Regions from separate parts of the Paenibacillus sp. FSL L8-0708 genome, predicted to be linked through region 1. Evidence: predicted binding sites of a transcription regulator. Region 1 holds the regulator's gene; each other region holds the start of a gene.
The links. Region 1 encodes LexA, which represses DNA repair genes until DNA is damaged. Its sites were predicted from a motif close to CGAACATATGTTCG; they were not measured.
Positions count from the first base shown of each region.

Region 2: a site for LexA is predicted at 10,381-10,394, ahead of NYE58_RS07060 (YolD-like family protein). Genes of this name have one in related genera too.
Region 3: a site for LexA is predicted at 4,367-4,380, ahead of NYE58_RS27695 (YolD-like family protein). Genes of this name have one in related genera too.

Region 1 is NZ_JBBPBC010000001.1:4,339,384-4,351,662, forward strand. It holds gene NYE58_RS20650 (TIGR01457 family HAD-type hydrolase) at 1-392, opposite strand, end outside; gene rnz (ribonuclease Z) at 677-1,624, opposite strand; gene metH (methionine synthase) at 1,768-5,145, opposite strand; gene NYE58_RS20665 (FixH family protein) at 5,325-5,750, opposite strand; gene NYE58_RS20670 (HAD family hydrolase) at 6,013-6,798, opposite strand; gene NYE58_RS20675 (hypothetical protein) at 6,833-7,354, opposite strand; gene NYE58_RS20680 (DUF896 domain-containing protein) at 7,404-7,613, opposite strand; gene NYE58_RS20685 (LysM peptidoglycan-binding domain-containing protein) at 7,723-8,136, opposite strand; gene lexA (transcriptional repressor LexA) at 8,388-9,014, shown strand; gene NYE58_RS20695 (L,D-transpeptidase) at 9,192-9,530, shown strand; gene NYE58_RS20700 (hypothetical protein) at 9,681-10,061, shown strand; gene NYE58_RS20705 (hypothetical protein) at 10,284-10,862, shown strand; gene NYE58_RS20710 (methyltransferase domain-containing protein) at 10,863-11,639, opposite strand; gene NYE58_RS20715 (MBL fold metallo-hydrolase) at 11,678-12,279, opposite strand, start outside.
Region 2 is NZ_JBBPBC010000001.1:1,515,850-1,528,128, reverse strand. It holds gene NYE58_RS07110 (glycoside hydrolase family 78 protein) at 1-3,202, opposite strand, end outside; gene NYE58_RS07105 (PKD domain-containing protein) at 3,215-5,473, opposite strand; gene NYE58_RS07100 (hypothetical protein) at 5,481-6,131, opposite strand; gene NYE58_RS07095 (hypothetical protein) at 6,168-6,665, opposite strand; gene NYE58_RS07090 (hypothetical protein) at 6,686-7,066, opposite strand; gene NYE58_RS07085 (hypothetical protein) at 7,082-7,225, opposite strand; gene NYE58_RS07080 (hypothetical protein) at 7,231-7,440, opposite strand; gene NYE58_RS07075 (hypothetical protein) at 7,498-8,367, opposite strand; gene NYE58_RS07070 (hypothetical protein) at 8,379-9,428, opposite strand; gene NYE58_RS07065 (hypothetical protein) at 9,441-9,920, opposite strand; gene NYE58_RS07060 (YolD-like family protein) at 10,083-10,340, opposite strand; gene NYE58_RS07055 (helix-turn-helix domain-containing protein) at 10,475-10,690, opposite strand; gene NYE58_RS07050 (DUF7667 family protein) at 11,130-11,372, shown strand; gene NYE58_RS07045 (hypothetical protein) at 11,369-11,605, shown strand; gene NYE58_RS07040 (lysozyme) at 11,673-12,279, opposite strand, start outside.
Region 3 is NZ_JBBPBC010000001.1:5,853,306-5,859,842, reverse strand. It holds gene NYE58_RS27725 (hypothetical protein) at 130-279, shown strand; gene NYE58_RS27720 (NucA/NucB deoxyribonuclease domain-containing protein) at 361-792, opposite strand; gene NYE58_RS27715 (cytidine deaminase) at 899-1,315, shown strand; gene NYE58_RS27710 (glycosyl hydrolase) at 1,490-2,965, shown strand; gene NYE58_RS27705 (PH domain-containing protein) at 3,039-3,527, opposite strand; gene NYE58_RS27700 (hypothetical protein) at 3,645-4,205, shown strand; gene NYE58_RS27695 (YolD-like family protein) at 4,420-4,755, shown strand; gene NYE58_RS27690 (hypothetical protein) at 4,752-4,916, opposite strand; gene NYE58_RS27685 (M15 family metallopeptidase) at 5,034-5,720, shown strand; gene NYE58_RS27680 (WGxxGxxG-CTERM domain-containing protein) at 5,796-6,272, shown strand; tRNA gene NYE58_RS27675 (tRNA-Leu) at 6,432-6,517, shown strand.

The DNA.
Region 1 (12,279 bases):
TGAGCTAACGAAGCATAATTAAAAGAACGATCGATACCTTGCACCACATAATCAGGGGATTCTGTGACGATTTGGAGCCCTGCCTCAACACAAGCCATACGCAGTCCCTCTTCTCCAAGTATCGCCACTGTAGCCCCAGGTGATTCCTCAGCTATGTAACGTGCGGCTGCCATAGAAGAGGTACATACCTCCTCAGGTTTCGCCTCAATTCCCATTCCACTTAAGTGGGCAGCAACGTTAGCTGCCGTACGCGATGAGTTATTAGTAACAAATAAAAAAGGGATATCCGCTTCACGAAGAGCTTTTATCAGCAGATCAGCACCGGGAATCATTTTATGCCCATGGTACAATGTACCATCTAGATCAATCAATAATCCTTCAATTTGTTCCATCACTAACCCCTCAGTTTCCACAATAAATTTAATTAATATAATAAATAAATAATAGTATTAACAAACTCGTAGCCTTTGCCCTGCTTGGATTTACAGAAAAACTCAATCCCTTTAGGTGGAAGATATCACCTACTGATTTTCGGCAATATGTCCAGCCATTCGTTCGTCTTTTACTCCGTGATTACTTTAAATCTAACACACTTCGTCGAATGAAATCGAACAACCGTCCCATCCAGCATTTTTTAGCATAGCACTGTCATTTCCTGCGCTTTCCCGGAAAATAATCATTCCCCCTGTTGCCCATTTAGTCTGCGAGGTACCGGATATGCATTAAATTCCTCAGCTAATAATGTCTCTGGGAATAGGAGTTCAGCTTCCTCAAGCAAAGGAATTAACTCTTCATGCGAGCTGTAACGAGAACTGAAATGAGTCAGCAACAGCTGTCCTGCTTTGGCTTGTTTTGCTAACTCTGCAGCCTGACGGGCTGTACTATGATGATATTGATACGCCATGTCAGCCAGATCATGGGCGAAGGTTGCTTCATGAACGATAAGGTCTGCATTAAGAGAGAGTTCTAAGGCTCCCGAACAAGGTCTTGTATCTCCAAGGATAGTAACAATACGTCCTCGTTTGGGTTCCCTGACAACATCAGCAGCACAGATTCGTACACCTTCATCCGTAACAACATCTTCACCTTTTTTTAATTTCCCATAAATCGGTCCCGGTTTTAAACCATAACTCTTAAGCAATTCCGTATTGAGGCTTCCGGGACTATCCTTTTCCGTTACCCGGTAGCCATAGCTGTCAATGCGGTGCTCAAGTAATGCAGCCTCAACTTTAAAGCTATCATCCTCGAATATAATTCCTCCTGTATGCTCTACAATCTCAATCTTATAAGGAATTCGGGATTGGCTCACAGCTAAGGAGATCTCTAAGTAAGCTTTTAATCCAGGGGGTCCGTACACCGTTAACGGCGCTGTCCCTCCCTGATAACCACGACTTGATAATAGACCTGGAAGACCAAATAGGTGATCACCATGCAAGTGGGTAATGAATAGCTTTTCCAGCTTTCCTAGCCGAATCGGTGAACGAAGAACCTGATGTTGTGTACCTTCCCCACAATCGAACATCCAAATACTGCGACGTTCTTCCAGCAGTCTTAATGTAACGGACGTTACATTGCGTTGTAGCGTTGGCACACCTGCATTAGTACCTAAAAAATATAAATCCATTCTTTTTCCTCCCTTCTGCTTATTGGCTCAACCATCTCTTTTCAATTCTAAACGACCTTCTTCCAGCAAAAAACCCCCCAGTTACGGGAGGTTCCGCTGAAAGGGATACAATCCCCTACAGACCAGGTATATAAATGAAAGAATTACAGCTTCTCTACATTAAAATACTGCGCTTCTGGATGGGCAAATACCATAGCCGAAACGGAAGCTTCGGGCTCCATCATAAAGCCTTCTGTAAGGTGAACACCGATATCCTCCGGAGATAACAACTTAAACAGTGGACCTTGATCTTCTAAATCCGGGCATGCAGGATAACCAAATGAAACACGGATTCCTTGGTATCTTGCCCCATGTCTTTGCTTCATCGTCATATCCGCCGGATCCGGGAAACCCCAAGTATCGCGCATCATATGATGGACGCGTTCCGCCAGTCCTTCTGCCACTTCAAGAGCAACCGACTGCAAGGCGTGTGAACGCAGATAATCTCCGCTTTCTTTCAGCTGAGTAGACAATTCACGTACACCGTGACCTGCTGTTACAACTAGGAATCCAACATAGTCCATAATACCACTGTCAACAGGTTTCAAAAAGTCCGCCAAGCACAGATGAGGCTCTACCCCTTGTCTCGGGAAAGTAAAGGTATGCAGGATCTCGGACGTATTCTGTGGATTATACACTATAATATCATTCCCTTGCGATTGTGCAGGGAAGAATTGATACATAGCATGTGGAGTAATGGTACCCTCTAGCATTGCTTGATGGAGAATATCGTCTACGGTACCCTTCAGTTCAACAGTCCGCTGATCTCCAGCAGCTAATTGGGCTTCTACCGAACCCCGTAACCCCAAATGATGACCCAGCAGCATTTGCATATTCACATAGGGGATAATATGCCCCAATGGATAGTTACGCAGTACGTGGCGTTCTAAATCCGGTGGAACAAATACAGGTGCATCTGGAGATATTTTGGAACGCACTGCTCTGGTTAGTTTCGGCAGTTCTTGCTTAGGCGCCACCGCAACCGCTGCTTCTGCCTCCACACGAATTTCCTCGGCAATCTTCTCCCGTTCTTCAGGGTTCATAAGCCGATTGGCAATATCCAGCCCGTCCATAGCGTCCTTAGCATACAATACTAGACCGTCATATTCTGGACGAATACGGGTCTTCGTAAATTTACGGGTCAAAGCTGCGCCGCCAACCATAATCGGAACATCGATCCCTGCTGTACGTAAATCCTGAGCGGTGAGGACCATCTGCTGAGCAGATTTCACAAGCAGCCCGGACAATCCTATCGCATCAGCTTTTTCTCGACGGAAGGCTTCGATAATGGTCTCTGGTGGTACTTTTATACCCAAATTAATGATCTGATAACCATTATTGGAGAGGATGATCTCCACAAGATTCTTACCAATATCATGCACGTCCCCTTTTACGGTTGCCAGCATAATTTTTCCTTTAACTGCTGTCTCATCCTTCTGCATAAACTGCTCTAGATGATTGACAGAAGCCTTCATCACTTCAGCGCTTTGCAGCACCTCAGCAACGATCAATTCATTATTATTAAATAACCGGCCGACTTCCGACATCCCTGCCATCAGCGGTCCATTGATGATCTCCAGCGGGCCAGATTTAGTCAATGCTTCATTAAGGTCAGGAATGAGTCCTTCCTTCGTACCTTCAACCACATAGGAAGCTAAACGTTCTTCAAGTGACAGGTTGGAAATCTTCTCTTTTTTCTCTACTTTTTTACCACGGAAAGCAGCTACAAAAGCAGAAAGCGTCTCATCATTCGTATTATAAATCAGTTCCTCAGCAAGATGACGTTCTTCAGCAGGAATGGAAGCATACCGCTCCACTTTCTCTGTATTTACGATCGCATAATCCAACCCAGCTTTTGTACATTCATAAAGGAATACGGAGTTCAACACTTCACGTCCCGCTTCCGGCAATCCAAAGGAGACGTTGCTGATGCCCAAGATCGTATGAACACCTGGAAGTGCTTCCTTGATCAAACGAATGCCGTCAATCGTTTCTTTTGCTGAACCGATATATTGTTCATCTCCGGTTCCTACAGGGAACACCAACGTGTCAAAAATAAGATCTTCTCCTGCTAAACCGTACTTATTCACTAGCAAGTCATAGGAGCGTTTAGCCACTTCCAGTTTATCTGTCGCCTTAATGGCTTGTCCCGTCTCATCGATGGTACCCACAACAATAGCTGCACCATATTTATGAATGATCGGCGTCACCAGCTCGAATTTTTCTTCACCATCTTCAAGGTTAATGGAGTTAATTATCGCCTTACCTTGACAGTACTGCAAAGCCAAATCGATAACCTTAGGATCGGTAGTATCGATCATCAGGGGTACTTTAACCTTTTTCACAACCAGTTCTAAGAAAAGCTTAATATCTTCAATCTCATCACGGTCAGGGTCTTGTACACACACGTCAATAACCTGTGCCCCACTCTTCACCTGAGCACGGGCAATTTCTGAGGCTTCCTCATATTTACCTTCGACGATAAGACGTTTAAATTTACGAGAGCCAAGTACATTCGTACGTTCACCAACCATGTATGGGCGGTTGTCGTTCTCAATATAGATAGGCTCAATGCCTGAAAGTGCAGGTGGATGATTACCTGTCAGCGGGCGTGGAGGATATTCAGAAAGTGCTTCCTTCATCGCACGGATATGCTCTGGTGTCGTTCCACAGCAACCCCCTGCAATGTTCAGCCAGCCTTTTTCGGCAAAGGCTGCAATCTTGCGAGCTAAAGAATCTGGAGATTCATGATAATGTCCGTTCTCATCCGGCAATCCTGCGTTTGGATAACAGCTCACGGCTGCGGAGGAGATCTCCGAAAGCGAACGAATGTGATCCCGCATAAACTCAGGACCAGTCGCACAGTTGAGGCCCATAGAGATAGGCTTCAGATGTTCTAATGAGATATAAAATGCTTCAATATTCTGACCTGCCAATGTAGTACCCATTGGTTCAATTGTTCCGGAAATCATAACCGGCAACGTGATGCCAGTCTTTTCAAAAGCATTACGAATACCAATACTTCCAGCTTTAACGTTAAGTGTATCTTGAGAGGTCTCCAGCAGCAAAACATCTACTTTACCGTCGATCAATGCCACTGCTTGTTCCTCATAGCTATCAACTAACTCTTGGAAAGTAACGCCTCCAGTTACTGAGAGCGTTTTTGTTGTTGGACCCATAGCCCCCACGACGTATCGCGGACGGTCAGGTGTGTCATATTTGTCTACTGCTCTTCGAGCCAACTCTGCTGCCGCTAGATTGATCTCACGTGCCCGCTGAGGAATATCATATTCAGCTAGCACAACAGAGGTTGCACCAAATGTGTTAGTCTCAATGAGATCAGCCCCTGCTTCGAGGTACTGCTCATGAATCGTCTGAATGACTTCTGGGCGTGTTAATACCAGCATTTCATTACAGCCGTCCAGCTCATCGCCTCCAAAATCTTCTCCAGTAAGAGGCACCTGTTGGATCATCGTGCCCATTGCGCCATCAAGGATCAAAATCCTTTGTTGTAAGCTTTCCTCAAGTGTATATTTAGCCAACTAATAGTCCCCCCAGTAAAACATTAGAGTAAGTTTAGCAGAATAAAGGAATTTCGAAAAGCCTTCCTTTCCACTCTGCTTTATCTGTTATTGCTCAGTAACCTTTGCGAACCTTTGAATCATGGTTTCACAGACAGCTCTTTGCTAGGCATAGAGTGCTGTGTCCGGGCTGTCACATGTGAAGTGACATTATATTGTCCTTCCTTTTCAAGGGTCCCTTCTGCTTGATAGACTCCTTTACCAATTAGCTTTCCCTTAAGCTCTATTTTCTGTCCCTCATCATTTTTATTCACAATTTCGAACAGAACCTCTTTTGCATCATCTACTGCCTCGTTATCTTGGGTCACCACAGCTTCAAAGGTTACCTTTTGATTTACAACAACTTCTTCAGGACTCCATTGTAGTTCGACTTTGATAGGTTCCATAGACATGTTCATATTCATGTTATGTATTTCTGAATGCTTGGTTCCATTTGAAGAACATCCACCTAGTACTAGAAGTGTTGCACCTAATAATACAGCGACTAATTTCTTCGATCTCATCATTTGGAGCCCTCCCAATCATTATCGAATAATAAAAATCTACCAATTCATGTTATACATCTCCATCTATTATACACATTATTATTGGTTTTTCAGTATTTTGCATCAATTCCGCATTAGTCTTGTGACTTAAATCATTTACTTAAAAATCTAATGAAATCCTTATGTTAGTATGTATGTACAGAAAAGCAGCGAGTTTCTTAGGATCTCAGAAACTCGCTGCTTTTATAAAGTCTTTATGTTGGAGCTAATAGCTCTGTATATCTTACAAGGATTGAACTAGTGGAAGAAGTTCCTCAAGGTGATTGATTTCATGATCCGGATGAATATCAAGACTAGGTGCTCTACCTTTTCTATTAATCCAGACCGTGGTCAACCCTGCTGCCAGCCCCCCACGGATATCCGTTGTCAGCTTATCGCCGACCATAACCGCTTGCTCAGGCGTTACATCAAGAAGCTCTAAAGCATGCAGGAAAATTTCCTTATCCGGTTTGCCTTTACCAAAGCTTCCGGAAATCACAATATGATCAAAGAAAGGAATTAACTCTGGCACACCATCTAGTTTCTCTTGTTGCAGTGCAGGACAGCCGTTCGTAAGTAGCAAAAGCTTCACTTGACCCCGTAACTGTTCCAGTACATGCATTGTTTCTTCATAGATGTATGGACGTTTTCTGCGCTCTGCTGCGAATTTAGTTGCCAAGGTCTCAGCTAGTGCTTCGTCTTCCACCCCTAACACTGCAAGTCCGCGACGCCAAGACTCTTTACGATATACCGGTGCAAGCTGCTCCAATTGACGGAATTCTGGCTGTTCACCTGCCGTAAAGTTAGCCCAGAGTGCTTCATAAGGATTAATTCCGATCATCTTTGTAAATGGGAACGTCTCATAAGATTCATACAAGCTACTTGCTTCCTTACGAACTGCAACTTCTAGTTCTTGTGGATCAATCGTATCCCCGGCGGCTTCACAAGCAGAACGAAATGCTTCTTCGACGCTCCGATCATCCCACAGCAATGTATCATCAAGGTCAAATAGTACAGCAGAAATTGGCATTACAGGTCTCCCTCTCCCTTTAACTGGTCTAGTTCTATTCGTGAACTACTTCAATGTTGTGAGCTTTAGCAAATGCTTCTAATCGTGTACTCATCGCATTAGTATCATAGCGATTCATAAGTTTTGTGAAAATCCATTTCTTACGTTTCCCTTTGTGCTTAATGACTACAGCTCCACGCGAAAGGGTGATTTTCTCAATATCTGCAGCTGGAAGTCCGCGTTCGCGATTGAATTTAATAGTGGACAGTCTTGCTTTTTCCACCTTCAAGTACGGACGACGGAAGAACAATAGCGCTGCCAGCAAATAGTACAGTACTACTCCCAGCCAATTAGCCAGCATGCCATTGCCTTTGGCCTGATCAATAGAACCAACTACCCAAAACATAGTGCCAAGTATCACTAACACTACCGGAAATGCAATGTTGCGACCTTTAAAGACTTCGGCATTCTGGGTAGGAGATTTAGAGGCATAAATCGTATCCTTGCCTTGTTTCTTTCTTTGCTTGTTGATTTGCTGTGTGTTGCGTTGAACCATTCTTTCCCAAGAACGGGCCATGTGCGTTCCCCCTAGTCATCCTGAAATATCTATGAAAAGGAACAGCGAGCTAATGTTTAAGCCCCTTGTTACCTTGTTCATGCTCATCGTTATCTACTACTTCAATAGTATTTAATTGTGCTCGGAAGTTATTGCGGATATTCCCCAGGTAAATTTCACGAAGCTTGGCGCGTTCCGCCACTTCCTCTTGATTAAGGCCTACGCTCTTCTGTTTGCGTGCCAATTCGTTAATTCGCGCGACCAACTCATCAATATTCAATACTTTCCCTCCCCCTATAAATTAATTCTAACTCTGCCATGAGAAAAAGAGCTTGTCAAGGTCTACTCCCTGCAAGCTCTACTGGTCATTCTATTATGTTCTCAGAAAATTAATAAATAGGTAAAGTAAGTATGTCTCCAGCGTTAATTTGACTACTCTTAATCCCACTTGAACGTTTAATTCCTTCTATATAAACAACTGTCTTCATATCAGCTGGTTTATTCTTAAGGGCAATACTCCATAGTGTATCTCCACGTTCAACCACAATCCGCTTCTCTTCCTTCATTATAGTCGTCGATCCTGCAAACACATTTCCCACTACTGTTAGGCCAGATAATACTAGCACGAAAATCAATATTAACTTAATAAAGAAATCTTGACGGAACAACGAAATCATCCCTCCAAGCAAACGTTCCGTTATCTCTTTCACCTTAGCGGAATTACGGGCAACGTCATTATGTCCTATAGATTCAACCACTGGGGCCTTGTCGTAGATGCTGCGGTATGTACTGTATTTTAGCATAATCATCATCCTCCAAACACTTGTTCTTACTTTCGAATTTATAATAACACGAACATGTGTTTTGTTCAATACTATTTCAGAACAATTGTTCTCTTTTTTTCGAGAGACTCAAGCGGTTCATTTTATTATCATTTGTCTACCATTTTTTAACTCTAGCAGATTAATATTTATAATAGTTAGAACTTATGTTTGTGCGAACGGTAGTTCTATGTTATAATTTTCCCAAACATTACTATATGGGGTTGATTCCAATGTCAAAGATTTCAAGTCGCCAGCTGGCGATCCTGGAATTTATACGAAGCGAAGTCCGCAGCAAGGGTTATCCACCTTCCGTCCGGGAAATTGGAGAAGCTGTTGGCCTTGCTTCCAGCTCCACAGTTCACGGTCATTTGGACCGGCTTGAGAAGAAGGGACTTATTCGTCGAGATCCAACGAAGCCACGTGCAATAGAATTACTAGGCCAAGAGGATTCAGAGAATGTTCACCAATTCGCGCAGACCATCTCACGGATTCCTGTCGTAGGTAAAGTTACCGCCGGGGTACCTATCACTGCTACAGAGAATATCGAAGACTACTTCCCACTTCCTACTCACTATGTAGGTGACAACAAAGTATTTATGCTGTCTGTCATGGGTGATAGTATGGTGGACGCAGGCATTATGAATGGTGACTATGTGATTGTTCGCCAACAACAAACAGCGGACAACGGAGATATCGTTGTAGCCATGACCGAAGAAGATGAAGCAACCGTTAAGACCTTTTACAAGGAACGTGATCATATACGGCTTCAGCCGGAGAATCCAGCTTATGAGCCGCTTCGCCTTAATCGCGTAACTATTCTCGGAAGAGTCATCGGATTGTTTCGAGATATCCACTAAGTATGCACTTCTAACATAAAAGGCTGTTCCGCATATGCGGAACAGCCTTTTTTCTACGTTTTTTTGCTTTCCAACCACTTACGAACAATTGTTCCCAATGGCTAAAATGGCCATTTTCTATGAATAACCCTTTAGGCGTTCTGCTCATATCCTAATTAGAAAGGAGTGTTGCGTATAATGCCCAACTACCGAATTATTGTAGATCTGACCCAACGAATGTTATATCTTCTGGACAATGATATTGTGATTAGAGGTTTCCCTGTCGGCATCGGTAAGATGTTAACCCAATCCCCAGTGGGTGAATTCACTATTATTAACAAACAACCCGACCCAGGGGGTCCCTTCGGTGTTTTTTGGATGGGACTGTCTAAACCACACTACGGAATTCATGGAAACAATGACCCTTCCTCCATTGGGAAAGAGGTGTCCCACGGCTGCATCCGGATGTACAACGAGGATGTGTTAGCACTCGCTGCTATTGTCCCTATAGGCACACGAGTAACGATAAGAAATTAAATTCGAATGGAGGCTCGGCAACCCCCAAATCACATTAAAAAATGGGGGTCATTACATAAGTAAGTATTTTTTCATTAGCATACTAGGAGTTTGGTGATTATATGTCGAATATTGTTAACAGGATTGCAAATTGAAAAGGATGTGTTTAGTTTGAATAATTCAAAAATTAGAACCCTCGTCGATTTTAAAGTCGATGCACTGGGTAAGCTGTCCGGTTTACTTTTAAATGATGAACAAGCTAGTGGAAAAAAAGTGAATTTGCTCACCTCTTTTGGCAGCATTCAGGGAATCGTCTCTCCAACCGTCTCCAACAAAGAGGATGTATTTGATTTAAAATCTTTGATGGATGATGTAATTGTAGACGAATACATATCTTATTTGGGAGCAGAACACCCTGATAAAAATTTCAGCTATAACTTTGTTGTCCTCAATGACGTTACTGTAAGACCTTATGCTAGTTATGGGACTCCGATCGAATACAAACAGCTGATTGTTTATACCGATCATATCACTGCCTTCAATTTTCTATAGGTTTACATAATCACCTTAAAAAGCACCCTTGCAGCAACCCCCAATTTTGCATCATTTGCAGAATCGGAAGGTTTCTCTGGGTGCTTTTTTTGGGTTAATCGTGAAGCCTATCCTATAATTCCACGAATTTCCCTTTTAAAAGATACTAGTGGAGATCATTCAGGCATATCTTTCAATAAGCAACAATTTGAGTCTAATGAGATAACTAGGAGGTGTGATTATATGCTGATTTTCCTGATGTACTTATTTGCTATTTTAGGAGTTGTTTTAATTCTAAGTGCCGCCATTATAAAATTGAAAACGCTATCTGCTTCATCTGAAATTTCTAAGCTAGTTAATGCGACCTCATCTTTTAACATCAGCTTCACCAAAACATTCATTCCCCCCAATCAATCTCACTTGATCGCACTTAACGAGCCTAATAAAAAATTGGCAATCGGTACCAAAAATCCGAAGAGTAACAAAAAAGCAGTAGCAAAGCTATACTCTTTTGATAATGTAATGGGATCCGAGATTGTGGTTAACGCACTCACCCTTTCAAAAGTATCCAAAAGACATCAAAACAGCAAAACTACTGCAACAAGTGCAGATATTAACATCCTTAAGGACACCGATGAAGAAGCTAATGTGATTGAAGAGCTTACGCTTAAAATATATATGAACAGCAAAGAAACGCCTGTGTATTGTATCTCCTTCTTGCCGGGTTTATTGCCTATTCGACAATCCGACAACCAGTACAAGGAAGCTTTCTCCCAAGTACAGCAATTGCATGCACTGTTCAGGTCAATCGTCTCTGAATAATTAAGTTGCTTTTTGCGCAATAAGATGTGTGAAAATAGCAACGTCCTTGTATGGAGATAAACTGCTTAACTTAAGCTCTAGCTCCACCATTTCTACATGCCATTGCTCATCCATTTTTATTTCATTATCCACAATATATCCGTAGATATTATGTATTCCGTATATACTTCTAATCTCATAACCACACTCCGCGAGCCATTCCACTAATTGATCTTTTGTATAGATGGTAATGTCTGTTTGAATAATGCCGCTATATTCCTGCGTGTTTCCAATACTGTCTATAGCCCCCATAGGATCTTTATTCATAATGGCTTTTTTCATCACTTTTGCCACTGGATTATGAGTTATAAGAGAAAGCATTCCGTTTTCATTTTGTTTTTTACTAATGTCCATTAACAATTGTTTTGGATCATCGAGATATTCAAGCACATTATGGCAAAAAATCCAGTCATATCCGTCCGCTAATACATCTGCATCTTGTAGCGTTGCCGATCTAAAGGCTATGTTAAGACCGTCTTTACATGCAGACTCTTGCGCAATGACTATCATCTCTGGAGTCGGATCTATCCCTGTAACTGTATAACCTTTTTTTGCGAATTCACGACTGGTTATCCCAAAGCCACAGCCGATATCTAAAATAGATTTTGCCTCATCAGAGCTGCAGTGATTGTCAATTTGCTGCCAAGCGGAATGATAAAACAATCTCCCCCAAGGCATTTTAATGTAGTTTAAATAGGAATCTATTGATTTAGTAAAAGCCTTTGATGTAGACGCCATATCGCCATACCTCTCATTTGTTTTCGACATAGAAAAATCTAAAATTGCACACTAAACCCATCAAACTGGTGAATGCCCGTACCATGTGCTACTACCTTTTTCTCACGTAACTCACGAACCGCCTTTTTGACCTCTTGTAAAATAGATGGATCTAAACCCAGTGTATTATGAGAACCGAATACTTGGGTAACTCCTGGAATTTCCGTAATCTTTTCTAAGGATGCCACTAAATCAACCGGACTAGTCGAAGGGTAAAAGGCATAGATTGGCGTAACGTCATACAATAAATCACCTGTAAACAGATATCCGTTGGCATGATCAAAAAGGCTGATATGACCTGGCGAATGACCTGGTGTGTGGTATATTTCTATTTTGCGCCCGCCTATGTCGAGCACATCCCCTTCTTGTAAAAGAGCTGTTGGTTTCCCTTGAAAAGGTATGTAGGTGTTAGGATCAAAGGTTTCAGGAACAGGAAGGCTGATGTCCCGGCTCATATCTTTACGAATCTGGGCAAGGGACAAGCCTTTTATTCCGTTAATCAGCCAATCCGCATCCTCTTTATGTACATAGATTGTCTCGAATTGTCCATGACTGCCAATATGATCTGCATGCACATGCGTAGTTATGACAGCGATAGGTA
Region 2 (12,279 bases), 2.8 Mb from region 1:
GTTGTTCATCTCCATCCTCATCTTGATAATCCCACTTGATGATTGGTGTAAGCGTACTTGCGATCATGGGCTTACTTGAGTCAGTACTTGTTGGGTACGTTATCGTTACGGTCGGTTTACGGTTGGCTACAGTGATACTCAGAGATAGCTCTCGATACAGTCCTAGAGAATCCGTAACGGTTTGTTTCAAGGTAAAGACGCCATTTGAGGTGAATTTCTTCGTAAATTCAGCTTGAGTACTAGCCAATCCTTCCGTCCCGTTAGATGATTTCAAATCATACTTATGGCTGATCGTATCTCCTTTTGGAAGGTCTGGATCCGTCGCTTTGCTCTTGATATTTAGAAGATCCGTGCGATAAATCGGCTCTTTGGCAGCATCTCTGCCTGTATCCGTGATAAGTGTGAATCCGGGCTGCGGCGGATTGTCGATGATAAACGTTTTTTCGTTAGATATTTCTGACCAGCTTAATTTGGAATAAGCCCGCCCATATACGGTGAAGTATTCAAATCGATTAAATGTATGGTTAGGGAGTTGATACTGCCGCAGCTGACCTGTGGTGTCAAGGTTTTCAACTGTCTTAACTAAGAGTCCGTCTTTCGAAAAAAATTCTAAACGGTACTTCTCCTGCGGATCACTCTCTGGGTCTGTATAATTCCATTTAATTAATGGATCTCCTTGTATTTCGGCATCTATAACGGATGGATTGGTTACGGTTCCCGCCGGGGTTATCAATGTCATTGAGGGCGCTAGATTTTTAGTAACACTCACCTTCAACGTAGCTATATTAGACTTATCACCGATCTGATCGATAACCCAGTGTTCCAATGTATAGATACCGGACTCAGGAAAATTAACATCAATACTAGGAGTTCGAAGCCATTGCGTAATGCCATCACTATCCGTTACTTTCCAGAAGTATTGCAGACTAGCGATGTCGGAGGGATCTCCATCCTCATCAAAAGATGTATATTGTCGGGTATCATATTGGAATACTGCCGATGGACCATTAATAGCAGCTGTTGGAACATGATTTTTAACAGTAAATACGCGTGTTGCATTGGAACTTAAAGCTCCAATACTTGAGGGATTAGGTACATCTGTTGCCTTAAGGCGCATTTCCCATCCTTCTGATATAGCCTGCTGCGGTGAAATTCCGTTTCCAGCAATAAGATCTCGTATCGTCAAAGATTGGTTGCGGTTACTGCCAGCATAATAATAAGGACTATTGCTGAGTTTGGCGTACCATAAATAAGCAAGCGAATCTCCATCTTCATCAGGCTCTGGTGTTAGATTATCCATTGTAATTACAGTGTCTCGATATACTTCAGCTTGCATGTTAAATGCTGCTGCGGGTGGGTGATTAATCACTTGGACATTTTGGCGATACCAATCTGACCATAAACCTCGGTTGTCATGCACTTGTAAACTAATTTGATAATTACCGATCCCAAAAGCTGCGATATTAGGTGGCGTTGTAGCTCCACCCCAATGCTCCCAAACTTTGTTCCAACCGTCTTTGATAACCGTCCAGTAATACACATCTAATGGATCATTATCCGGATCAAACGATTTGTCTGTTATGGTAGTAGCTTTACGATAGGAAACAATATTAGGATCAACACTAAATAACGCTACGGGAGGTAGATTACCTGCAGCCCCCACCGTCCTTACACACCAGTCGCTCCAGACCCCCAACCCATTTTCGCCATCGACATCACGTACTCTAAGGCGTATGTCATATTGTACAGAACTCGGTAATTGAGCTGGCGGTTGACCATCTGTCCATATTTCAGAATCAGTTTTTTTATACTGCCATTGCCAAGCTATAAGTCCCTTATTAACAGCCGTGATGTGGTCCAAATCGTAGGAACTATCTGTTAGCAGAAGAGATCCCCACGCCAGTTTGGCAGCAAACAATGCAATTGGCTTTCGATGAACATGATAGGTCATTGAAGATAAATTATCTCGGCTCCATAAACGATAGACATCGAATCTGTCATCGTTTTTAGGATTATCTCGTGCTTGAAAGGTTGCGTTATAGAGTCCGCTATATGGAAAGGAGGTATACCTTTCTGAACGCCATAACCCACTATCCGAAATGATACCCATCGAATTATCGAAGAAATACGGGTTATGGTCGTATCTATAGCGTTCTTGATATTTAGAATCTCCTTCATAGTCCTTGTATGTGGTTGATAAGTCTATAGGAGTGTTAATCAATATAAAGGATTTATTCCTAAGCCTATAGGATACATTAACGACCAACGATTTCTCATCCTTATAATTATAGGGATCCACAACCTTGATAATGATATTGTGTCGTCCGGGAGGAATTCCGTCTGCCAAAACATCTATTGGGATGGAAAACCATTTATTATTCAGTGCCTGTTGGACATTGACTTGTTTATAGAACACATTAGGAATTTCAGCACTAACGACTAGATCATTATTGTCCACATCTCGAACATATCCTTCGATATTCATACCACTGAATCCTGGCTCATTCAGTAGCTGCTGCTCGCTTGGTGTAGTCACTGTGAGCGTAGGTGCTGAATTTATTACTAGAGGTATGTTATCCCAATCATAATATACGTTGTTATGCCAACCATTCATCCATTCGTTAGGTTGGTGTTGCGCATCACTTGCTCTTAGTGCGACTTTAAGGGCTTTTGGAATGCCATACTTCGCTGGATAAGCATAACTTTCATAAAAAGCGGTTGTATTTCTATCAAGGTTAAACTGAAGACTATCCGAACTTTTCACAGGTGGCATTTCTTCAATTCTCCATGAGGCATCAGTAGCATAATCAGTATTACCACTTCCATCTGTCCTGTACATATAACTGTAAATATTAAGAAATCTAGTACGCTGCGTATCATAGTACCAATTAATATCCCCTGATGTTAAAACTACAGGCGCATCAGGTACATAATCGTAGCGCAGTATTCTTGTTGTTAGATCAAAAGTAATATTGGTTAGGGTAATAGCAGGCATATTCAAACTTAAAGATCCTATATTCCCCATAGCTGGCTCCCAAGGAGTTGTTTTATTAAATCCTTCAAGACGGATATCCATAAAATTGATGATATTTGGGTCACCTGTCGCCTCTACCTTTGCACTCCCCGAATAAAATTCAGGGAATGAAAGAAGTAGTAATACAAGGGCCATAAACGTTGAAATTGTTTTTTTTAATTTCTGCATCTCTAATCCTCTCTACCATGACCAATCGACATCAGGTGCCTGATTTTTAACCGTGAAGATCCGTTCGATCACATTTTGTGTAACTTCTGAATCTATGGATTGCCGATCAGCCTGCGTCACAAACTCCTCGATGGTCGGCTGGCCAAACTCTTCAAATACAGTTAGTCTTACTTCGTATTTTCCGACTTCCTTTACCTTGAGATTCAAACGATCTAAATTCTGATTATTAAAAATAACCCATGGTTCACCCGAAAAATTTCCGTTGTTATCAGAATCGTAGCGGTATTCCCAAAGCCTTCGAGCCACCATATCTTGGTCTGGTGAGTACGACATATCATCTATTGATAGGGTCGCTTGATTACCATCTGAAGGATTGCGATACACTGTTCCAGCCATCGTAAAGTATGCAAAAGGCTTCTGGTCTGGAGCTATGTCAAAAGTTGTTTCGTTTCTCGCAGTTAGCCCTAATGTATTCTCCACATAAATGGTTGCTTTATATTTCCCTGGCTTCTTGAATAGCACATCTTTGCTATATACTCCGTTCAGCGATCCGCTATATTTAATATCAGAATTCGTTCCACCTGATACGGCTGTGATCGTGAATTTAGTCTTAGCATCTATTAATGGGTAGTGGGTCGGGCTACTAACGTAACTTTGTATGATAACCTTTCGATTTTGCTTTAATGTACCATCTACCCTGATAGATGCATCTGGTTTTGGCTCAATGACATTAACCTCAGTACTAGTACTTCCAGTCATTTTGTCGTCGTCCATTACAGTCAAAGCAAGTGTTTGTTCCCCCAAATGGTCTTTATCATACCAAAGCGTTCCCCTTGGCAAAGTGCTCAATTCTCCCTTAGCATTAGGCGTATCCCAAAAGTAATCCGTAATATAACCATCGGGGTCATACGACCCTGCTGCACTGGCTACAAACTCTTGTCCTGCTTTTACAGTTTTGGGTGCATTTATAAGAGCTACTGGAGGTTTTAACTCTCTTGGTAGTTCTGGCGGTGATGTCGGACCTGGAAAACCTCCTCCCGGAGGATCTGAAGTTGTATACACTCCTGCTTTGACTGTAAAAGATTCTTTTAACAAGTCGAACTTACTTCTTTTGGTCACGACTTCATTCTTAAATCTCACTACTATACTTAGTTCGTACTCTTGACTATAGTTACTTTTACCTGCCACTTTCTCCTTCGGAATTTCAAACTTGAAAGTTTCGTTTGCCGTTAGAGTTTTGCTATACACCTTTTTTGTCTGGAGTGAACTGTCATTACCTTTCTCTTTGGCATAAAAAATCCATTCTGAAATGTTCGAAGTATCTTTATAGGATAGAAGTTCACCTTTCAAAGCGATTTTAACTGGTACATTCTTATTATCAAACTTAATTGGGTTTGGATTAGGTTGTTCTAGAATTGCGGAACCTGTGAGTGTAGCTTCATCTGGGAGACCGTATTCAAAGCTGACTGTTCCCCCGTAGCTGTAGGTGGTTACTTTGGCGTCAGCCTTATAATAATAATGTGTGTAAGCATAATATTTCCGACCTTCTGCTTTTCCAGTTAAACCCGTATTATCTTCAGGGTCCCAAGGTACCCCTGCAGGAATCATATAGTTCAAAATAATTCTTCCATTTTTAAACTTTGGATCTTGAGCATAAGAAGATTTCTTAACAACATAAGATTTTATAGTAGATTGAATAATATCTTGAGAATCAATAACTTCCGTCTTCGATCCGTTATACCACTTTAGGTATTCATTTTTTTGAAAAGGTCCTGCAGTTACTACCGTTGTTGGTGGATTCTTAGAGGGATAACCATCTGCAGCAGCTACGTCTTTTGTCTTCATTTGATCTTTGTATTCATCGTACTCGTTGATTTGCCATCTTCTACCGTCTGAGTATAACCATATTGAATTGTATATTTCAGACTCATAAAGCGACTCAAAAGAAGCTCTATAACCCTGAACCTCTTTTATATACTTTTGATTAGATACTCCCTTTAATGTAACCTTAATTTTCCCATTCTCAAGAGAAAGGTTGGTTTTTTCGTTAGATCCACTATATTTAAAAGTACCTGTCTTAACTGATGAACTAGATACTCCACTAGGAAGTTCCAGATAAAAGTCCTTAGCAGCATTGCTTGATCCTTGCAATCCTGTAGTAATAGGAACAGCAACCGAGATCAATTTCATCTCAGCTGCTTCTACTGAAATGGTTGTCATTAGGGAAGTGAGTAGCATAATGCATAGACATGAGATGATTATTTTTTTCATTCCTACTCTACTCCTGTGAGTTGACTACAAATTTCTCGTCAAATTCACCGCCATAGAACAAACGAATAACAAAGTATCTAAAGTCTTCCTCATACAAATAAGCTTGGTAAGTACTTAATTGCTCACCTGGCTTAATGGTGTAGTAATAAAAGGCTTCCTTACTATTTAATTTTTTCACATTAGCTTTGGGCCAAATTGTATCTAATTGAGATTTACCCTGTAAACTTAACGTCCATAATTTCTCACGATCATTCAATGATCTTTTCACAGTGTTTTTGCTGTTATTCTTAATAGTAATTTTAGTCCAAATAAAATACTTTGGGTTACTAACAAGCCCTCCAAAAGAATCATAATCATATTTCTTCACTAGATTTTGTGCATCTTTTGACTTGAAATCATAAATCATAAACTTCTCAAGCGTATAGCTAAGCCCACCTGCCGTAACCGTAACCGGCAACTCCAAATCCTTTTTCAAACCATATTTACTTAAGTTATCCCTCATAATAGGTACTGGTGTAGCAGTAGGTTTTGCTGTAGCTGTTGGTGTAGCCGTGGCTACTGGTGTAACCGCTGCTGCGTTAGTAATCACGTTCTGCCCCAATACCATGCTAAATAACATTGTCGTAGTCAAAGCTGCCCTTACAATGGTCTTCTTCATCACTGAATCTCTCCCTTTTCTTTAATTGGCTTTTTATTACTTATTGAACTTATACTCCTGAACTGCTGGTACCCTGATGGGCTGTTGTGTTTTGGATCTGGAGATCAGAACCGGGTGCTCCGTCTCAATGACGGCAATAACCGAAGGACCTGCGATGTATTTGGTTATGCCATATTCGCTATCCTCGTATAAAAGTGGAAAAGTCACGCCATCGGAATCGTCAATAATATCGAATTTCACAATTTTCACTTGTGTCTTAAAACGACTGCCCCCTTGGGGGGAAAGGCCGCTATCAAGGCCTAGATTGTTCTGTAGGGTTTGCTGAAAAGTATCGTACGCATCTTCGGGATCTATAATCAGACGACCACGAGTCAATTCGGTCTCATCTAATTCCTGTGCGGCATCGTGAACAGCGATATTATTTGCGTCTTTTAACATGCTGCGCAGCTGGTCCCACTCCTGATTCTGGATCTGAAAGAACCAGGAGTAGATAAAGATCAGTAGGACAAATGCCAGCTTAATAATGTAATCCATAAATTACGCTCATCCCTTAGTCAATCGAGATACTCACTCATAATTGATCCATGCCCATAATATCGAGTCGGCTGCGAAACCGTAGAAAAATTATAAGGAAACAGATTTATCCGCGGCGCGGTTACATACACATCAATTCGTTGCTTTCGCTCTTGAACGGTGTCTGTACTGCTAGTAATTTCTATCGAAGCTTCAGCAAATCCAATCGCCTTCAGATTTGAAATTACTTCATTCCGCATAGAAGCTGTAACCATCCCCTCTGTTGCTGCTTTTTGTGTGATATAGGACGTATTAGCTTTGACCTGTAAATCTAGCAGATAATCTATGTAGGAGAAGATAGGCTGCAGGATAATAAACAGGACTAGCCACATGAACAATGCCCGGAGGACGGTCTCCTTCATTAGACACGCCTCCTTCTAATACTGTTCCACTTGCTTAGTATGTGAGATGATATCGTCCTGACTGCTGCCGATCATATGCGTAGCTACCGTGACAAACATCCCCGCAATTACAAAGCCAATGGCCAAAAACATAGCGACGGAAATAGAGTCTTTTTTCATCTGACTTATACCGAAACGTGAGTCATGGACATAGTTAGTGCAGTCTGGCTGGAATCCAGCGGTTGAGTTAGAGATACCCCCGGGATCGTCGGTCTATTATCATCGGCAGCATTAATCACGTCACGCACCAGAGGAATCAAAATGGCAATTACGATGGCCACACACAAAAAACCGATAGCGATAAACAAACCTGTAGAAATAGCATCTTTTTTCATTGTTAATTTCTCCCTTTTTATTTTAGGTTTTAAAAATAAGGTTGAATATACAATTTTTCACTGGAACATGCCGACTCCATTAAAATTTCCTTTGATTAGCAAAATGTACTGCATCGCCATCGCAACGATCATCAAAAAAGTAGCAATCGATGGAATAACATTAATAATCGTCGATAGATCACCGATGAATGACCATTTTTTTAAATACTGATCGCTGGAGATTTTGGAGATAATCTTGCCTTGTTCACGCAAATAGTTTGCAGCTTCCGTGTCATCATCCATACCTTCTGTAGCCAGTAAAATGGACCGGATGTCATTAATAAAGTGATGGTTATCCGGAAATTTGGCACAAAACCATTCAATCGCCCCCTCCACACCCTCATCTACTGCCCGTTCTGACAGCTCATACAAGTCCTGACGTATATATTGAAAATGTCCCGCTGTACTCCCACAAAAAGCACCAAACTGCACATATCCGCGCTTACGTAGGCGATTATTCTCATAGAGGCGAATGAAGGAGATCAACTCGCCATCTTTTTGAATATTCGTCTTTTGGTGAAGCCACGCCAACACCCAACCAAGCGGAAGATAACGCATCGGACTGCTGATTACGAGAATAAGTAGAGCAATTAGAGGGTCATAGAATGAAAAAGGAACAGATCGGATGAAATTGCTGACGACTTGGCTAATTAAATAGATGATTGCCGCTGAATAACGAAATAGCGTAACTTTTCGAGCTGAAATTGATAAACCACATTCATTCAATAATTGCTGAAATCTATCACTCTGCACGCGTTCACCCAGCGCATTCCACCGTATGCCCAGTCGGACAAGATATCGTTCCTGCTTACAGCTGCTGCTCACAAACACAAGTAATGCGATATACACGATCCCGATCACTGTAATTAGTAGTAATAATCTATCCATAGTTCATCACCTTAGTGGTAGTCCAGTTTGGGCCTGGCAAGAATAGTACTGATCACAAAAGAGATAAAAAGGCCGGAGACGATCACCATCAAAAAGGAAAGGCCTACCTTAGTTTCGAACTGCAGTTGAAAATAGACATCGGGCTTCAGCATATACATAAAGGTTCCAACCGTAGATACCAGCACCAGAAGATTCCCATATAAGCCAAGGCTGATCGCATCTCTACTTCCTGCTTTTACAGTCAAAATCGTCTCTCTCTGCTGCTCCATAGAACGATTCAACAGCATTAGCGAGCTTTTTAAATAACGGGTTCCCTCCTTCTCGGCATAGAGCAAATCTGATATAAACTCTAAAGCGAAGGTGGTGCCAATCGCGCTGGAGAATCTCCCTGCCTCCTCAACAAGCTCCTTCTCATTACTGTAATTAGAAAATGCGGCACCTAGCAGCTTCAGAGGGCTCTTTAGTACATTTTTATCCGTAAGAAAATCCGCTGTCCGATCAAGGATCGAATCTACCGACAAATGTGTGAATTTGGTGGAGATTTTGACTACATCGAGGAGATCGTAGCTTCCATGTACCTTCCGCTGTGCATAGATGTATCTCATACGAAAATAAGGAATCGTCGCAGATATTACAGCTATAAAAAGCGGAAATCTCCACGCCCCCTGAATCGGCTGTCCCTCATTAAAAGTAATCCCCTCCAAAAAAGGATTGTTAAAACGCAACCTACCAGGGAGCTCACTAAGCGTCAGTAGTCCTGATAAGAAAACCGCAATAAACAAAATGGCTGTACGCATAACAAAACGCATAACGCTAATGCCCGGTTCATACTTCCGGTGTACGAAATAGAGAAGCTTGTCCAGATGGCGGTAGAGCCACAGCCTTTTTTTAACCGAGCTGACTCTTTTGCCAAAAATACTCATCTTATGTTTAATTCGAAAATCCACTTTCTGGACTACCTGCCGTAAATGCCTTTCGATGAGCAGTTTGGTGAGTAACCACAGTCCCCACGCAATCCATAAATGAAGGACAAAACGAAAAATATACAATAGTAAATCCATAGCTGCACCTCCTCACTCATTAAGTACTATCTTAGATTTCAAGCTTTCTTTAAGCGGCTGATCCATCGGCTTTGTTGAAGCAAGTCGTCCCAGCTCTTTTTGGACAATCTGCGTAGCCTGCGCATTTTTCTTAGTCATTTTCAGCATCAGATTTTTCGTCAGCTTGTCATTGTAAGACCAACACATTTCCTGCGGCTCCCAGCGCATAAGATCATTAGCAAACACTGAATTTCTATCCTCTTCGTAAAAGATTTCTGATATTCGCGCCAGCCGCTTCTTCCCGTTCGGAACACTCTCCAAAATAAACACTAGCTCGCATGATTTCAGCGCAGAGATCAAATGCCCCTTAAGACTCCCGCCAATTCTTGTCGACACAGCAAACGCACCTTGATAAGGAATGTCCTCCGAATCCACGGTGTGGAAGGTTCCGGTAATCCCGTCGTATCCTTTTTCCCCACTCCACAAATAAAATTCCCACTCGTTATAACGCATCTCTGTCGTAGTATATTTTCATTTCATCCATTATTTATTTTATTTTCATCGTATTAATTGCACATTTCATTCGCAGATTTTGCAGATTTTAATTCTCAGTCCAGATAAAAATAATATCGTTGTGGGGAAACTGTGGGGAATAAGAAATAAAAAGAACCGGCTTTATTCAGCCGGTTCAATGCCCCATATTTCAAGAAAATTTATTTTGTGCAATCCTTGATTTTCAGTCTGAACATGAACCCTACGGGTTGCTGCATCCAGCTTCACAATTTTCCCCGTCACTTCACCCATCCTGAACACAGTCAGTGTGTTCGTGCTCTTGCTATTCAACGCTTCCTGGAGACTCTCGCCCAATTCTTCTAAACCAAATTCATCATGTTTAGGTAGCATTGAATAATTCCATTTTGCATGAATTGTCATTTCACATCACCCTTTCGAACGTTTGTTCCTGTATTATACACGAATAAACGTTCGCATATCAATAGTTTCGAAGTTTAATGGGCCGGAACAACGGGTAAGGAAATTTTTCCTAAGCAGCAAAAGAGCCATCCAGGTTATCCCTGCGGCGGCTCTGCTATATGCTCCAATATATCTCCTACGCTTACGCCCAGGAACGTACATAGCTTGTCCAATGTGTCCAAATCAACGCGCTTAGAAGTGTCGTGATACAGCCCGGATACGGTATTGATCGCCAAGCCCGTTCCACGGACCACATCCCTTACTTTCAGCCGCTGCCGCCCTAATATCTCGCTCAAGTTATTTTTGATCATGTACAAACCTCCTTGAAATGAATATACACTAAATAATCCAAAGTATCAACAAGTTAATATTTTGTGTTGACTTGTGTATTATGAAGTGGTATATTTATATCAGGAAGTTGATACAAACCACTTCCGGAAAGGAGAGAAAACATGAAAGATTGGGTACAGCTCCTTACAGCAATAATCCAGCTCATTACCGCAACATTGCTGCTCAAGGACAAAAAGAAAGGAACCAAAAAACGCAGCCACCGCGGCAAACGTAAATAGGTTCCCGGAGAGTAAGGGTAGTGGCCCTTACTCTCCACCCAATCATAACAAAATGGCAATCGGAATGCCAATACAATAAACAGGAGGAATTAGTCATGCTGAATGTAATCACCTGGATTGTGATCGTGGCCGCACTGGTCCTGTCGATCGCCGCACTGTTTAAGTCTCGGGGGCGGCGCTAATGCAGCCCGCACACCTGAGACTCGCGGAGCTGTATCATCTGCACAAAGCCAGAGGGCTTACAGACGCTGAAGCCTTGGAACTGTGGCAATGTCTACAGGTCAATGCTCAATACTGCTGGGATTCCCTTATGCTGCGGCAGCTCACCAATTTGGCGGTGACTACACGGGACGACGATTGGTTCAGGGAGATAGGACGTCGTGAGGAAGCCCTACGGCTGACAGGGAGGGCGCCCACGTTATGAAATGGGAAGACTTGAAGCCTGGTATGTCGGTGCGGATCGCCAAGGGACACGGCAGTGGATACGGCGGACGGCGAGGGCGGATATTGGCAGTTGGCACGTTTGAAGGAAGCTTGAAGCGCATCGGCGCGCTGGTGGACATTGCAGAACCGCTTCTCGTGGTTATCGAGCCTGAAGCGCTGGAGGAAATGCCGGAGGATCAGTTGCCGCCCGGTTGGGAAGAGTTTGAAGTATAACAAAAAAGCCCTACCAACCATTTATAGGTTAGTAGGGCTTTTACGATTACACTTTATATGGGGCTATTTATTTCTTGGCAACAATAAACGACAGCCAGGCAAGCTCCGATGTCGTCAATGTCTTTTTGTCGATCTTAGTTAACCAAGATGTGTCCGAGATCGTACCAGCTGTCAGGAGCGCCTTAACTTGAGTGCTTAGCATTGTCCATTGATAATTAGTCAGTTCCAAAGTGTCATCCTCCTTGGTATTTTCGGATTCTTTGATTGATACGTCTGCTTTATTGAACAGATCGAGCTCCGCCTTACGCCGTCTTACTAGACCAGCCAAAACATTACCGCCGCCTTTGTTGTACTTAGAAATGTTCTGAGCGATCTCTGTTATCGTCCGCCCTACGCAAAGTTTTTTAAGGCTGCCGTTACCACAGTTGTAGCAAAAACTTGTAAGTGCATCAAATTGATTTTGATTGATCCATGATGTAACCGGCACATAGACCGGATCATTAACATATGCCTCGTACTTTGCCAAATCAGATACAAACATGCTGTCAGCCTGTGCCTGAGTGATGGTCATGCCCTCTTTCACATCCGAACCATAATGCCCCCAACCGATGGTCCAATATTGTTCGGTCGGAACCGGCTTGTACGCTTTCAATCGGCAGCCCTCAAAAGACTTG
Region 3 (6,537 bases), 1.5 Mb from region 1:
ATCCTGTTTATCGACTGTCTACCTTCAATTCATTAGGTGATTGGCATTTGTTTGCCAATTCGCCCAAACGGCTTATCTCCTTTTTACATATCTTGTGCTGTAGTCATTAATCATTAGGAGGAATTGAAAATGGGAATGGAACATGGTTGTGGTTGTAACGTAGGTCCGGTAGTAAGTCCAGCATCAGTAGGTCCGGTGTGTAGTCCTTGGACTTCAACAGGAGCAATTCTGGTACTTTTCATCTTGCTGGTTATCATCACTAAAGCTTGCTTATTCTAAGTTAGCTGATGTGCAGTGTAGCCCCATCTGGCGAATGCCAGGTGGGGCTATTCTATTGCCTGGGGCTGGTCAGACAGACCGTTATTTAAACATAAATTCTACCCGGGTTCCGTCTGCATAATCCTCCAGCTGATTGCCAACCCAGCTTCCTGCCCCGCGGTTATCGCTTGGCGTTATGTATTCAATGTCGGCACCAACGCCGCCTTCCTTACACATAGCCATTGGCCATTCATCCCGGTCATACCCCTTTTTAGTGGGAATCCCTTTTAAGGACTCTTTACGGTTCTCTTCAGCCTGCTCTCGGTTAATCGTACATGTGGCGGATTCACCCTTCGCAATGGCATCCTGAATATGTTTGGCGGTCTCAGGATAGCGGTCTGATGGGAAGGTTAGCTGAACAACACTCGAATCGGATGGAGACGAGGGGTCTGTAGGCTCTCCGTTTTGTTCAAACCAGTAACTAGCCAAAGCAAGTAATGCAACAATGATGAGACTGGAGATCCATTTTTTCACTTTCAAATCTGCTCCTCCTTTTTTGGCACTTAAAATAGTATATCTTATATCATAATTCAGTGCGATTTAATATAATTAGGTAAAATAAAGGAGGACGGAACTGGATATGGAGTACATAATTACCATTGAGGATCAGACGCTTATTACGGCTGCCGAAGATATAATTACCAGGCGTTATGAATGGGGACGGCACCATGTGGGTGCAGCGCTTCGTACTAAAACAGGAGAGATTTTTACAGCGGTACATGTGGAAGCCAGCATGGGGAGGATTACAGTCTGTGCAGAAGCGATGGTGATTGGCAAAGCGATATCCGAAGGTTATAAGGAATTTGATACGATTGTTGCGGTAAGGCATTCTGACCCAGACAGCGAGGAAAAAGAGATTAAAGTAGTCTCTCCCTGCGGCATGTGCCGAGAGTTAATTGCGGATTATGGAATAGACTGCAAGATAATTGTATCGGAGGATGACCGATTAGCTAAATATGAAATCACTGAGCTATTGCCTTTAAGGTACACGAGATAAGAAAAAAAGTAATGAGGAGCCGCGGAGCTCCTTTTTTTGTTGAGCCGTGAATTTATTCAGCAGTTCCTTATATCGTCCCAACTTATTTTACAACTTCATGTCCATTCGCTGAGTTCATGTCATTATTGTCCCCATACTATAACTTAAAAAGATTTAAAAGGATGGTGAGAATAGATGGAGCAGCGGATTATTCGTCAGATGGTTGATTCAGCATCAAGGTTCGTGGGCGATGTGCAGTGGCAGATGGCTTTTCGCAGATTACAAATGGCTCCGGCGGATTCGGGGCTGTCGTCCTCGGCTCAGCTATTGCTGAATACCCTCTATTACTTGCAGGGAAAGGGTGTGATAAGCGGCCAACATGATTATTTGGAAAGTGCAGACGAGCTCATGGAGAAGCTTAAAAATACCAGCGGGGCATATGCTGCGCTGCATGGCTACGAGCTGGGAGCAATCAATAATCAGTCACAGGCTCTAATTGACAATCAACGGAATTGGGTCGTCAGCAGTGCGATACGCTGGTCTAGGGCCGGCGGGATTGTAACGATGTGTTATCACGCTGCATTACCGGGGACAGCGCCAACTTGGGGGAATGTAAATACGAGCCTAAGCAATGCTGATTTTGATAAATATATAACCCCAGGTACCACCCAGTATAATGCTCTGTTAGCTGATCTGGATAAGATAGCCCTGTCGCTGAAAAAGCTTAATGACGCAGGGGTTCCTGTACTTTGGCGGCCGTATCATGAAATGAATGGTGGATGGTTTTGGTGGGGGCAAAAGAGCAATTACGCTGCATTGTGGAGCCTTATGTTCGATCGTTTTACCAATTATCATAAGCTGCATAATTTATTGTGGGTTTGGAGTCCAAACGCAAAAAATCAGTGGTGTGATGAGCCGGCAGAATACTATCCGGGCAGTGATAAGGTAGATGTGCTGGCGCTCGACATTTATGACGCGGATTTCAAGATTAGTCATTATGATAATTTATGGGATCTGGGTCGTGGCAAGCTGATTGCGATTGGTGAGAATGGAGAGCTTCCGTCTGCTGAACTGTTGTCCAAAACACAGCCCAAATGGTCTTATCAGCTGACCTGGGGGAAACTCCTCTATGAGAAGAATACCGACGCTGTGATAAAAGCTTTTATGAACGACAAAATGGTATTCACACGAGAGGAGTATGCTGCTGAGGCCGCCGCTTTCGCTGCTATCGGGGATAGTGTGCTGGAGAGTGGACTCTGTGGCCAATATTACAATAACATGACGCTTAGCGGCACGCCTGCACTGTTGCGAACGGATGCCAATATTAACTTTTCATGGAGACAAGGTTCACCTGATCCTGCCATTCGTGTAGATGCATTCTCTGTGCGGTGGAGTGGGAAGCTGACGGCTGCTTTTAGCGAGGTGTATACCATTTATTCCTACTCTGATGATGGGATACGGGTATGGATTGATGGCGGGCTAGTCATTGATAGTTGGGTGAATCAGAGCGGCCAGGAACGAAAAGGGAGTATAAACCTGATTGCAGGTAAGCCGTATGAAATAAAGGTGGAGTATTATGAGAATGCGGGCGACGCCCGGGTTGTTTTGCAGTGGGAGAGTCCGAGCCAGATCAAGGGGGTTATCCCAGCGGGGGCATTTTATCTTCCTTAAAAAAGAGTACTTCAAGTGTGCAAGCGCAAGCAAAAAGCCCCGGTTTTCCGGGGCCTTTTTACGTATGAACGTCTTAAATTTGCTCGCGGTAGCTAATGTTGTTGGCGATCTTCTCGTCACGAACGGCTTTGCGCAGAACATCTTTGACGGTTTGGGCATCATGGATTTTTCGAAAAAGAAGCTGAGGCGCTGAGGCATCATCAGAAAATACAGTTAATGATCCAATGCCAAGCATCCGGTCCATGATAGACTGTTTTACGGATAAATCGCGTACGCGCAGCAATTCGATTTCTTCAACATTTTTACCGATAAGTCCGGTCTTTACCATAATACGCTGACTTGTAATGGTATATGAAGTTGTGTTAAGTCCTACGATTCCTTTGAGTCGATCCGAGATGCCGGCAGGTTTGCCTTTCCAGAGCACGACTTCTTGAATGACATGATTATCTACTGCTGGTCGATGAGCGGTTACTGGAGCAGTACCGTCAAGGCTGGTTCCACATTCTCCACAAAATTTAGCGCCCTGCTTGTATTCCGCTCCACAGGTGGTGCAATAAGGCATAAATACTCTCCTTTCCTGATCACAATTAAAATAATTATAACATAACAGTCATTTTACATATATTTCATTTGCGCTTTACACAAACCGACATTATCCTGTTAAGTGGAGGGATAAATAATGAAAAAAGCTTTACTAATAGGAATGCTGATGATGACTGTCATCCTTAGCGCCTGCAGCAATAATTCAACTTCATCGGCACCTGCCACGGAGGAAGAAGTGCAGGAGACCGTGCAAAACTTCTACAATGAAATGTCTAAACTTGAAGAGTCAGGAAAAACTTCTTTAGCGGAGTTCAACGAAGCCATTGCGGGTTATTCAGCAGGAGAACTCACGGACAAGCAGTTGGAGAAGAAAATTAAGCAATTCCAGAGTACCGCAACAGATTTATCGAATCAAGCCGAGAAAGTAAAAATTTCCTCCAGCTTGCCTGAAGACATTCGTAAGTTGCTCGAAGAGTCTAAAGTTGCCTTTGAAAGTGCTTATTCTTTAAAAGAAGAGGCCTCTCAAGGTGCTGATTCCGCAAACGTTACGGCTGAGCAATTTAATGAATTGAATCAGAACGCTGATGTAGCGATGTTATTCGGTATTTCCAAGCTTAACGAGGCAAGAGAAGCAACAGGACTTATAGACTCCGAAGGTCAGGCTACCTCAGAGTCTGGGGACGTTGTTCAAGAATAAATCAAATCAGGCGCTGCGCAGTTTATCTGTCAGCGTTTTTTTGCTGCGAATTTTATCTTGAATAGATATACATTAATATACATCTTTTGAATAAAGAGTAACCCTTAAAAAGGTATCTTTTTCCTGATTATTGATTAATATGCGAAGATGCGGATATAATACAAACATACGTTCGTGTTTAGAGGAATAGATATATAATTAAGGAGGGGTTACCATGGGCAAAAAGCTGGAGAAAAACGGGCTGTGGGAAAGCAGCCGCATGATGCTGCCGGAGCATAAGATACGAATTATAAGAGATGAACGGGAAACGCTGCGCCGCATCAAGCCTATTCTGGATGAGCAGAAGCTGGAGGAGATTGAATGTACACTGGCTTTGTCGTTGCGGAGTCATGTACGAGTGACAGTTGTTCTTTTTGACCCTTTTGAAAATACGATGTTAAGTGGTTTTGTGACTTCCATTCACACCCACTCGCGTGAGTTTAAGCTGCAGTGGGCGGAGGAATGGAAGTGGATCGATGTGGATGATATTGTCGAGGTCTACATCGTTTAATGCTGAGAACCGTTGCCTTCGCTTTTCTCATAAGCGATTAAGGTAACGGTAGGATTACCGGTCAGATGTGCAATGGAAGCTTCAGCATTCCGAATAATTTCCAGTGCTTCTTCCTGTTCACTAAGGGCTGCAACTTTATAGCTATCGCTATGAATATCCATATGTCTCCCACCTTTCGTTAAATATTTTGTCCTTTTTTGTGGAAATCATCCTAAGGGGGACAGGGGTACAGGCAAATAGGGCAAAGGCATCATTGAATATACCAAAGGGGTGATTCTATGCTGACTTTGGAGCAATTGAGGGAAAAATCCGCGGCGCGTCTGGTCGGGCTTCATCCTGTCTTGGCGGCAGGTGCGAATGTTTTGATTCAGCAAAGCCATGCGAGAGGAGTCCCTATCGTTATTACTCAGGGTCTACGGACCATTGCTGAGCAAAATGCTTTGTATGCGCAGGGTAGAAGCAAACCAGGACCGATAGTTACCAACGCTAAAGGCGGTACCAGCTATCATAATTATGGTCTTGCGTTTGATTTTGCGCTTTTGCTGCCGAATGGCACTAGCCTTTCTTGGGATATCAATCGTGATGGTGATAAGGATAAGACAGCAGATTGGCAAGAGGTTGTACAGGAGGCTAAGCGGCTTGGTTTAGAATGGGGCGGGGACTGGACCTCTTTTAAAGATTATTCACATCTGCAAATGACTTTCGGTTTAACTATAGATCAACTTCGGGCAGGTAAACGTCCAACGACGGACCAAGCCAAAGAGGCTTTAAAAAAGATTACCGGAGGGGATGATCAGGTGAACAAAGACGTTACAGTGACCATTAACCTAAACGGCCGCAAGCTTACCGATGGCGTTCTCGATACCGGAACAACCTATGTACCCATACGTGCGCTGGCTGAGGCGCTTGGAGCAAAGGTTACTTATGATGCTGTGACTAAGACAGTTAATGTAGTAAAAGAGTAAAACCACCATGCATAGACAGTGCCGTCCAAGGGGAAATTATCAGTGATAACTAACCTTAAAGGGAGGCATAACACTGTGAACAAGCTGATAACAAGCCTTGCATGCGGTACTGTATTATCAATGAGTCTAATGGGAGCTAGCTATGCATCAAATGCCGTGGGATCAGCAGCATTGGGCGGTATCCCAGCCGCGAATACCGGGATGGATGGGACTGCGGAACACACTCGGATGATGAACACGGAAGGCAATTTAATGAACGGCACCACTGGAACGCTGAATCAGCATGAGAGCATTATGAAAGATAAGATCCGCATCGATGATAATTACAGACCTAACAACTACAACACCAATAACTACAATGACACCCGAAATAACTACAGAACCAACAGCACTGTCAACCCGGCAACCAACACCACACAGACCGGCAAATACCGTGCAACTAGTACAACAACGAATGCTGCAACTAACAAAGGATCTAATTGGGGCTGGCTCGGTCTGCTTGGACTTTTGGGTCTTGCCGGAATGAGAAGCAGAAGTGACGAGCGTAGATAATCCGCGTTTATAATAACCCGTATCGGTTCTGGCTGAACGGGTTATTTTTATTGTGAATAAATTTTTTTCGAAAAAGGATTGCGCGTTATCGATATTCATGATATTATATTTCTTGTCGCGTTATATGTGAACAACGTATGAAGCTTCAACACATAATATGCCGGGGTGGCGGAACAGGCAGACGCACAGGACTTAAAATCCTGCGGTACGTGAGTACCGTACGGGTTCGACCCCCGTCCTCGGCATCCTTGATTTATAAGGGTTT